DNA from 3 places in the Lentibacillus juripiscarius genome. Region 1 is predicted to be linked to each of the others. Evidence: riboswitches for the same ligand, from Rfam matches in the RefSeq annotation. Region 1 holds a riboswitch; each other region holds the start of a gene.
What was found. Region 1 has a riboswitch for S-adenosylmethionine ahead of ACFSUO_RS10395 (methionine ABC transporter ATP-binding protein). Riboswitches for the same ligand answer to the same signal wherever they lie in the genome.
Positions count from the first base shown of each region.

Region 2: linked by a shared signal. The riboswitch ahead of ACFSUO_RS15995 (PLP-dependent aspartate aminotransferase family protein) and the one ahead of ACFSUO_RS10395 (methionine ABC transporter ATP-binding protein) in region 1 are both predicted to bind S-adenosylmethionine.
Region 3: linked by a shared signal. The riboswitch ahead of metK (methionine adenosyltransferase) and the one ahead of ACFSUO_RS10395 (methionine ABC transporter ATP-binding protein) in region 1 are both predicted to bind S-adenosylmethionine.

Region 1 covers NZ_JBHUNA010000021.1:120,324-123,608, reverse strand. Annotated here, with positions in the region: gene ACFSUO_RS10405 (MetQ/NlpA family ABC transporter substrate-binding protein) at 1-178, opposite strand, end outside; gene ACFSUO_RS10400 (methionine ABC transporter permease) at 210-860, opposite strand; gene ACFSUO_RS10395 (methionine ABC transporter ATP-binding protein) at 850-1,881, opposite strand; SAM riboswitch class I at 1,954-2,056, opposite strand; SAM riboswitch class I at 2,142-2,245, opposite strand; gene serS (serine--tRNA ligase) at 2,334-3,285, opposite strand, start outside.
Region 2 covers NZ_JBHUNA010000042.1:4,420-7,704, forward strand. Annotated here, with positions in the region: gene ACFSUO_RS15985 (hypothetical protein) at 1-494, shown strand, start outside; gene rarD (EamA family transporter RarD) at 711-1,613, shown strand; SAM riboswitch class I at 1,687-1,796, shown strand; gene ACFSUO_RS15995 (PLP-dependent aspartate aminotransferase family protein) at 1,923-3,285, shown strand, end outside.
Region 3 covers NZ_JBHUNA010000013.1:57,661-60,945, forward strand. Annotated here, with positions in the region: gene pckA (phosphoenolpyruvate carboxykinase (ATP)) at 1-768, opposite strand, end outside; SAM riboswitch class I at 975-1,082, shown strand; gene metK (methionine adenosyltransferase) at 1,241-2,440, shown strand; gene asnB (asparagine synthase (glutamine-hydrolyzing)) at 2,588-3,285, shown strand, end outside.

The sequences.
Region 1 (3,285 bases):
AAAAGCGGACAATCTCAACATTTATTCCTTCTTTTTCAGCCTTTTTAGCAACAAAATCCCAGACCGTTGTATCCGAACCACTGATCCCAACTTTTACAGTTGATACTGCATCACTGGAACATGCACTGCTAACCGCTATTAAACTCATAAACAATAAAAACAAACCAATTTTTCTCATATTTCCTGCACCCCTTTGATATGTTCAGCTCTTAACGCCGTCTAACTTTTTTTGATAAAACATTCCCTGTCGTTTGCAATCCCTGCACCATGACAACCAGAATGGCTACGGTAATGACCATCACTGCCGTATCAAATCGCTGATAGCCATATGTGATCGCCAAATCACCAAGACCTCCCCCGCCAATGGCACCAGCCATAGCTGATGCACCAACTAACCCAATGGTTGCGATCGTTAATCCCAGTAAAAGTGAACTTAATGCTTCCGGTATCAAAAAACGAATAATGATTTGCCATGGTGTCGCTCCCATTGCTTGTGCCGCCTCCATCACACCCGGGTCAACCTCAAGCAGGGAGTTTTCAATTAACCGGGCAATGTATGGGCCTGAAAAAAGCACCATTGGCACAATTGCAGCTGCAGTACCAATTGATGTCCCGACAATCAAGCGTGTAAATGGAATAACAGCAACCATCAGGATAATGAAAGGTATGGAACGGAACACGTTTACGAACGCATTCAGCACCTTAAAGATTAGAGCATTTTCCCATAAATGCCCTTCACGGGTTACGACAAGCAAGATTCCTAACGGCAAACCAATTAGTATAGCAAACAATAATGAAAATACCACCATTGCAGCAGTTTCCCCCAATGCTGCAATAATTTGATTCCAATCAACCAGCATCTTCCAAAACCTCCTTAATCGTTACTTCTTGCTGATTAATATACATGAGTACCCTATTAATCTCTTTCGTTTCTCCCTGAAATTGAATAACCAAATTTCCAAATGGTATTCCCTGTAATTCAGTTATGTTGCCAAACAACACATTTACTTCCACATTAAAATGCTTCGCTATTTGTGAAAGCAGCGGATCCCCGGTAGCTTCACCAAAAAACACAACTCGGTAAATCTGGTTCGTTTCCCCTTGAGAACGGATTAATTGATGGACAGATTCCGGTATTTCATCATGCATGACCGTGCTGACAAAATTGTAGGCAACGGCTGTCTTTGGCCGAGCAAACACTTCAAAAACAGAACCGGATTCCACTACTTCACCCTGATCAAGAACGGCGACCTTATCACAAATCTCGCGAATAACTCCCATCTCATGCGTAATAATCAAAATGGTAATGTTATATTCCTGATTAATCTTTTTCAGCAGATTTAAAATCGAATTAGTTGTCTGCGGATCAAGTGCCGATGTTGCTTCATCACACAGCAGGACTGATGGCTGCGTTGCTAAGGCCCGTGCAATGCCTACCCGCTGTTTCTGTCCTCCTGATAATTGGTCCGGATAGTTATCTGCTTTGTCACGCAGCCCAACGAAATCCAGCAATTCCTCGACCCGCTTCTTCACCTCTTCTTTTGGTTTTTTCATAAGCAATAATGGCATTGCCACATTGGTGAAAACTGTTTTAGAATCTAGCAGGTTGAAATGCTGGAAAATCATACCGATATCTCGTTTTGCTTCTCTTAATTCCTTAGGGGAAAGGCGAAGCAAATCCTGATTATTAACAGTAATCGTTCCATGGGTTGGCCGCTCAAGCAGATTGACACAGCGGATCAATGAACTTTTCCCAGCGCCGCTGAAGCCAATAACACCATATATTTCACCTTTCTCAATCTGTAAATTCACATCATCCAAGGCCTTAACTTCCTTTTCTCCACCTTGATAAATTTTTGTGACATTCTCTAATGTAATCAATGATTCCCCTCCTTAAAGTAAAAAAATACCTCTTTCTGATAGATAGGAAGAGGCATTTTTTGTATTATCCTCTTCTTATCTTTCAAGTCTGTTGCTTGCTGGATTTGGCACAGTACTAAAAAAGTCCGCTGCCGAGGCTTCCAAGGGCCAGTCCCTCCACCTCTCTGGATAAGAAGTTCGTTCTTATTTAGTTTTGGAAATGAAAAAATCTCTTCTTATGGTCAAAATAAAAAGAGATTTGCAAACAGATCCGCTCTCTCTTCTTATTTTCCAAGCAAATGCTTGTTGGATTTGGCACAGTACTTAAATAAGTCCGCTGCCGAGGTTTCCAAGGGCCAATTCCCTCCACCTCTCTAAATAAGAAGTTTGATTATTTAATTTAAAATAAAGCTTACTATCATTTAGATTATTTGTCAATACATTTTAAAAATAAATCTGATCCAGTTACTTGACTATTTGATGACTTCCTTTCCGCCCATATACGGCCGGAGTACTTTCGGGACGACAACAGAGCCATCCTCGCGCTGGTAATTTTCCAGAATAGCAGCGAGGGTTCGGCCCACTGCAAGGCCTGAGCCATTTAATGTATGCACATATTCTGGTTTTCCCTTTTCTTCACGGCGAAAACGAATGCCAGCGCGCCTTGCTTGGAAATCCTCAAAATTGGAGCAGGACGAAATTTCGCGGTATGTGTTCTGGCTTGGGATCCATACTTCAATATCGTATTTTTTAGCAGCAGTAAAGCCTAAGTCGCCCGTGCACATGCTCATCACACGATACGGCAGGTTCAGCTGCTGCAGCACTTTCTCGGCATGTCCGGTCAGCACTTCTAATGTGTCATATGAATCTTCCGGTTTGGTGAAATGAACCAGTTCCACTTTGTTAAACTGGTGCTGGCGAATAAGCCCGCGTGTATCCCGTCCAGCAGAGCCTGCTTCAGAGCGGAAGTTAGCACTGTATGCCACATATTTTCTTGGAAGGTCGTCCACACTTAGAATCTCATCCCGGTGATAGTTCGTCACTGGCACCTCAGCCGTTGGAATCAGGAAATAGTCCCAATCAGCCAGTTTAAATACATCCTCGGCGAATTTAGGCAGCTGTCCAGTTCCTGTCAGGCTTCCGCGATTGACAATCTGTGGCGGCATCATTTCCGTGTACCCATGTTCGTCTGCATGCAAGTCCATCATGAAGCTAATCAATGCTCGTTCCAGTCGGGTCCCAATTCCTTTATAGAATACAAAACGGCTTCCCGTAACTTTGGCAGCCCGTTCGAAATCCAGAATACCTAGGTTTGTGGCAATATCCCAGTGCGGTTGCTCGGTAAAATGAAATTCCGGCCGGTCGCCCCACTGACGCACTTCTACATTATCATCTTCATCCTCGCCAACCGGGACACTTTCATGC
Region 2 (3,285 bases), on a different contig from region 1:
AATTGGGAGGGTGTCCGATAGCAGGGTTATCCATTTATTCGTGGGGGTATCGACCTATTTGCGGAGATTATCAACCCGAATGCGGGAGATATCAACCGGTTCGCGCAGGATATCAACCGGTCGCCCGCAAGTATCAACCCGTTCACGGAAGAATCAACCGGAATGCGGGAGATATCAACCGGTTTGCGCGGAATATCGACCGGTTGCTGCCGAGAATCAACCCGTTTACGAGAGAATCAACCGGAATGCGGGAGATATCAACCGGTGCGCATGAGATATCGACCGGTCGCCCGCAAGTATCGACCCGTTTACGAGAGAATCAACCGGAATGCGGGATATATCAACCGGTTCGCGCAGGATATCGACCGGTCACCCGCAAGTATCAACTAGTTTACGGAAGAATCAACCCGAATGCGGGAAATATCAACCGGTCGCCCGCAAGTATTAACCAGTTTGTAAGTATCAACCTTAAAGCAAAGCTATCATCCCATTAGCGCAAGTATCTTTCACTATGCCGCAAAAAAAGTGCCAGGAACCATTCCACAAAAATATGCTCCCATTGCAGTGCATCATAATTGCCTTTTTTCAAAATAGATTCTAAAATTGGCTTATTTACAAACACACGACAGCCTGTTTGCTGCGCAAAAAAGACAGCTCATCAGCGCTGCACTCATTAAGTTTTAATCATTTGAATAAAGGGGGTTCCCGAGATGAACCAGGCAAACAAAATAGGCATTTTGTATGCGACAGGTGCGTATATTTTGTGGGGATTTTTGCCGATTTATTGGAAACTGCTGGATGCGGTTTCGGCCGGTGAAATACTTGCTCATCGTATCATTTGGTCATTTGTCTTTATGATTATTGTTGTATTATCTGTAAGGAAATGGAGGCCGTTCATCCATGAATGTAAAGTCATTCTGAGAGATAAAAAGAAACTGATCGGTATCTCGCTGGCATCGGTCGTTATCAGTATGAACTGGCTCACCTACATCTGGGCGGTGAATAATGATCACGTCATTCAGGCCAGTCTCGGTTATTACATTAACCCGCTTGTCAGTATCCTGCTGGGAATGGTCGTGCTCAAGGAAACACTGACACGGCGGCAAATTTTTTCATTCATTTTGGCCGCAATCGGCGTCATTAACCTGACTGTCAGTTTCGGGGTATTTCCATGGGTCTCCATTCTGTTGGCATTGACGTTTGCTTTATACGGGCTGCTGAAAAAAACGGTGGATATCAGCGCCATGTTCGGGCTGACGGTTGAAACGATCATCGTTACTCCGCTGGCGCTATTGTATCTGTTTCTATTCAGTGGGGAGTCTCTATCGGGCGCTGTTATGTTTTCCGGTACAGGGCTTTTGCTGATTGGTGCGGGTGTGGCAACAGCTGTGCCCTTGCTTCTGTTTGCGTTCGGAGCAAAAGAGATTCCATTATCGATGATTGGCTTTTTGCAGTATATTGCTCCGACCATCATGCTTATCCTCGGTGTGTTTGTGTACAGGGAAACGTTCTCCACAGCACACTTGTTATCATTTGTGCTCATTTGGATTGCTTTGATCCTGTATATGGGTGCAACCTATCGCAGGCCAGTGCGGCGTCAGGCAGGAAATTAACTTTTTTCAATTTTCCTGTTGACTTTCAGATGAACACATGTATATAATGTTCATTAAATTAATACAATTTCATCTCTTATCAAGAGCGGTGGAGGGATAGGCCCTGCGAAGCCCGGCAACCGGCAAGATTTGTCTTGCAAGGTGCTAAATCCTACAGGTCAGTAGAGATCTGGAAGATAAGAGGAGGACGGTTTCAAACACAAAGCCCTCTTCTCTTATGGAAGGGGGCTTTTTCATTTCTCCTCTTCCTCCAGACGAAATGGAACAGGTTCAAAAATAAAGTACGTAACCCAAAAGGAGGAATTTTTTATGACAAACTTTCATCTGCACAATCAGGAAACACAATTTCTGCATGGCGGGCAGGAGCCGGATCCGGCAACAGGGTCACGGGCGGTGCCAATCTATCAGACGACATCCTATGTATTCAGGGACTCCGAGCACGCGCAAAATCTGTTCGGATTAGCGGAACCGGGAAACATTTACACTCGTATCGGCAACCCGACGATTGACGCATTCGAACAGCGGATAGCACTTCTGGAAGACGGATCAGCTGCAGTGGCTACCTCTTCCGGCATGGCGGCCATTACGCTTTCGATTCTGAATATCGCAGGCAGCGGTGATGAGATCATTGCCGACAGCAATCTGTATGGCGGCACGTACAACCTTTTCGCGAACACGCTGCCAAAATACGGGATCGATGTTATTTTTGTCGATGGAACGGACCCGGATGAAATCCAAAATGCCATCACTGACAAAACGAAAGCTATTTTTGGCGAAATCATCACGAACCCGAGTCTGAATGTGCTCGACATCGAGACAATTGGCAGTATCGCCCATGACCACGGTATTCCACTGATTATTGATAATACATTTGCAACACCATATGTCACCAAACCGCTCACATGGGGCGCTGACATTGTCGTCCACTCTGCAACAAAATGGATTGGCGGTCACGGAACAGCCATCGCCGGTGTTGTTGTTGACGGCGGACGATTCAACTGGGCCAATGGCAAATTCCCGGGATTAACTGAACCGGATGAGAGCTATCATGGCCTGCGGTATGTCGACGTTGAACCAGCTGCATTTGCGACGAAATTAAGAGTCCAGATGCTGCGTGACATCGGTGCCTGCTTAAGTCCGCAAAATGCCTTTCTGCTGCTTCAGGGATTGGAGACGCTCCATCTGCGCATCGAACGTCATAACCAAAATGCGGAAAAAGTTGCTGCTTACTTGCAGGCGCATCCAGCCGTGGAATGGGTCAATTACCCTGGCTTGAAAGACCATCCGTCCCATGAAATGGCCAAAAAATATTTGCAGAATGGATATGGCTCGATTATTACATTTGGCATTAAAGGCGGACGTGACGCCGGAAGAAAATTGATTGACAACATCACACTCTGGTCACACGTTGCCAATGTTGGTGATGCCAAATCACTAATTATTCACCCGGCTTCAACGACCCACCAGCAGCTTAGTGATAAGGATCTTGTCAAAAGCGGTGTAACGGAAGAACTTGTCCGTCTGGCAATTGGACTGGAATCAACCGAAGACACGCTGGCAGATCTTGATCAGGCCATCGCCAAAGCAACCGGTGAAGCGCCAACCATCAAGACAACTGAAGATGACGCGATCAGCTGGCTTCTTTCATCACCGTTTGACAGGGCCGATGGAG
Region 3 (3,285 bases), on a different contig from region 1:
GCCATGCTCATCATCGCCAATCAGACGCCGGTACGGATCAGCAGAAAGGGTCGTCTTACCTGTTCCAGACAGTCCGAAAAACAGGGCCACATCCCCCTCGCGTCCGACGTTGGCTGAACAGTGCATCGATAATACATCACGTTTTGGCAGCATGTAGTTCATGACAGAAAAGATGGATTTTTTAATTTCTCCCGCATATTCTGTTCCGCCAATCAGCACAATTCGTTTGTCGAACGAAATCAGAATAAACGTTTCAGAGCTAGTGCCGTCAACTTCCGGGTCTGCCTTGAACGTCGGGGCAGATATCACGGTAAATTCCGGCTGATGCTCTGCTAATTCGTTTTCGGTTGGCGTGATGAACAGCTGACGAGCAAACAGATTATGCCATGCATATTCATTAATCACCTGGATAGGAAGCCGGAAATTTTCGTCTGCTCCAGCAAATCCTTGAAAATGGAACAATTCATTTCTATCATGTAAATAGGCCGTCACTTTTTCCAGCAGATGATCAAAGGTGGCCTCATCGATAGACTGGTTGACATCCCCCCAGTCAACATCTTCACTAGTACCGTCACGAACAATATATTTATCTTTCGGGGATCGCCCTGTATACTCACCTGTATGGGCACTGACAGCTCCCGTTGCACTTAGAACGCCTTCAGAGCGTGACAAAACTTTTTCGACCAGCCGCGGTACAGTCAGGTTTGACTGCAAATGAGGGTGTGTCAGTAAATCCCTGGTCAGCAATGTATCTTCTTTTGTTTTCATTTGTGATACCTACCTTTTACACATATTATTTAAACAAAAAACGTTTGATCACCTGAATCTGCTTATTAGTATAACACATTTGAAAAATTAGTCCACACTAATCTTGGAATTATTTATATGAAATTTTTATGTCAATGTTCCTCCCAAGTGCGAAATAAGTTGACATCGGAAAAGGAATTCGATACGATAAAATTCGAGCGGATACTCTCTTATTCAGAGCTGGTGGAGGGACAGACCCAATGAAGCCCGGCAACCGTCACGATGCGTGAAAAGGTGCTAATCTGAAGCAAGGATAAGTCCTTGAACAATAAGAGCGAAAGGCCTCATTCCTTTCCTCATGATGCAGGAAAGGTTTTTTTGTTTGTAAATGATAAGTGCGTGTTTAAAAGGAGAATAAACCAGACTTTTTAAACAGCCTCTATAACTGAAAAGATGGAGTTCCGTACCACAATCCAAGGGAGGACATGGCCATATGGCTATTAAACGTCGATTATTCACATCTGAATCGGTGACAGAAGGCCACCCGGATAAAATTTGTGATCAGATATCAGATGCCATATTAGATGAAATACTAAAAAAAGACCCCAATGCCCGGGTTGCATGTGAGACAACTGTTACTACAGGGCTCGTGTTGGTTTCCGGAGAAATTACAACGACAACGTACGTGGATATTCCTGCGCTTGTACGTCAGACGATCAAGGATATTGGCTATACACGGGCTAAATTTGGCTTTGATGCAGAAACATGTGCAGTACTCACAGCCATCGATGAGCAGTCACCGGATATTGCCGATGGCGTTGACAATGCACTGGAAGCTCGTCAGGGGAAAATGAGTGACGAGGAAATTGCCGCAATTGGTGCAGGAGACCAAGGTCTGATGTTTGGCTATGCCTGTGATGAGACAGAGGAATTAATGCCTTTGCCGATTTCATTGGCGCACAAGCTGGCAAAACGACTGGCAGATGTACGTGAGGAGAACATACTGGAATATTTGCGTCCTGACGGAAAAACCCAGGTAACTGTTGAATATGGTGAAGATGGTGAGCCAATTAGGATTGATACGATTGTTATTTCAACTCAGCATCATCAGGATGCTGCAGTAGAACAGATTGAATCGGATATGATTGAACATGTCATCCGACCAGTCGTGCCGGCCCATTTGCTGGATGAGGAGACCAATTATATTATTAACCCTACAGGACGCTTTGTTATTGGTGGTCCGCAGGGGGATGCAGGTCTAACCGGAAGAAAGATAATCGTTGACACTTATGGCGGCTATGCACGTCATGGCGGTGGAGCTTTCAGTGGAAAAGACTCGACGAAAGTGGACCGTTCAGCAGCGTATGCGGCACGATATGTTGCTAAAAACATTGTAGCTGCCGACCTGGCAAAAGCCTGCGAGGTGCAGCTGGCCTACGCAATTGGTGTGGCAGAACCAGTATCAATCTCGGTGAATACATTTGGTACTGGTGCTGTGGACGAAGATACCCTTGCAGATGCAATCCGGAAAGTATTTGATCTTCGTCCGGCAGGGATTATCCGTATGCTGGATTTGCGGAAGCCAATTTTTAAAAACACGGCTGCGTATGGCCATTTTGGTCGGACGGATGTTCTGTTTCCATGGGAAAAAACAGACAAAGTGGATGAACTCGGAGCACTGGTAAAAAACTGATGATAGATACGGGAAAGGTGCAGAAAATTGTCTGCATCTTTTTTGTGTACAAAACACCTGTAATTTCAACATATTTTTAATCGTTATAATTGCTTTTAATGTGGTATAATCTGAAGGATGCAACATGATGAAAGTGAGGCAAACAAAATGTGCGGTTTTATTGGAATACTACGCGGCAGACCCGCTGCACCAGATGAAGAACAGAAAACAGCTTTTAAACAGCAGAATAACCTTATGACACATAGAGGACCGGATGATGAAGGGTATTATCATGACGCATATGTATCATTCGGATTCAGACGCTTAAGCATTATCGACATTGATAGTGGTCAGCAGCCGTTGAGCTGTGATAGTGAAACAATTTGGCTTCTGTTCAATGGGGAAATTTATAATTATGTTGAATTGCGGGATGAGCTGGCCGCAGAAGGATACCAATTTGAAACAGAATCAGACACGGAGGTTATCGCCGCGTTATTTAAAAAATACAGGGAAAAGGCATTTGAGCATTTGCGCGGCATGTTTTCCATTCTTCTTTGGGACAAGGAACAGGAAACACTGTACGGTGCACGCGATCCATTCGGTATTAAGCCGCTGTTTTACCGGGAAACAGATGAAGGAACAGCTTTCGCATCTGAAAAGAAAAGTATCTCCCTTATGATGGAAAATGAAGCGGTTAATACGGAAGCGCTGCAGCATTACTTAAGCTTTCAATTCGTCCCGGAACCAATGACGATGACAACTGGAATTCAAAAAGTGGAACCAGGTCATTACTTTGTACAAAAACCGGGCGAAAAGATCACTTTCCACCGTTATTGGCATGCGGAATTTCACCCTGTATTGATGGA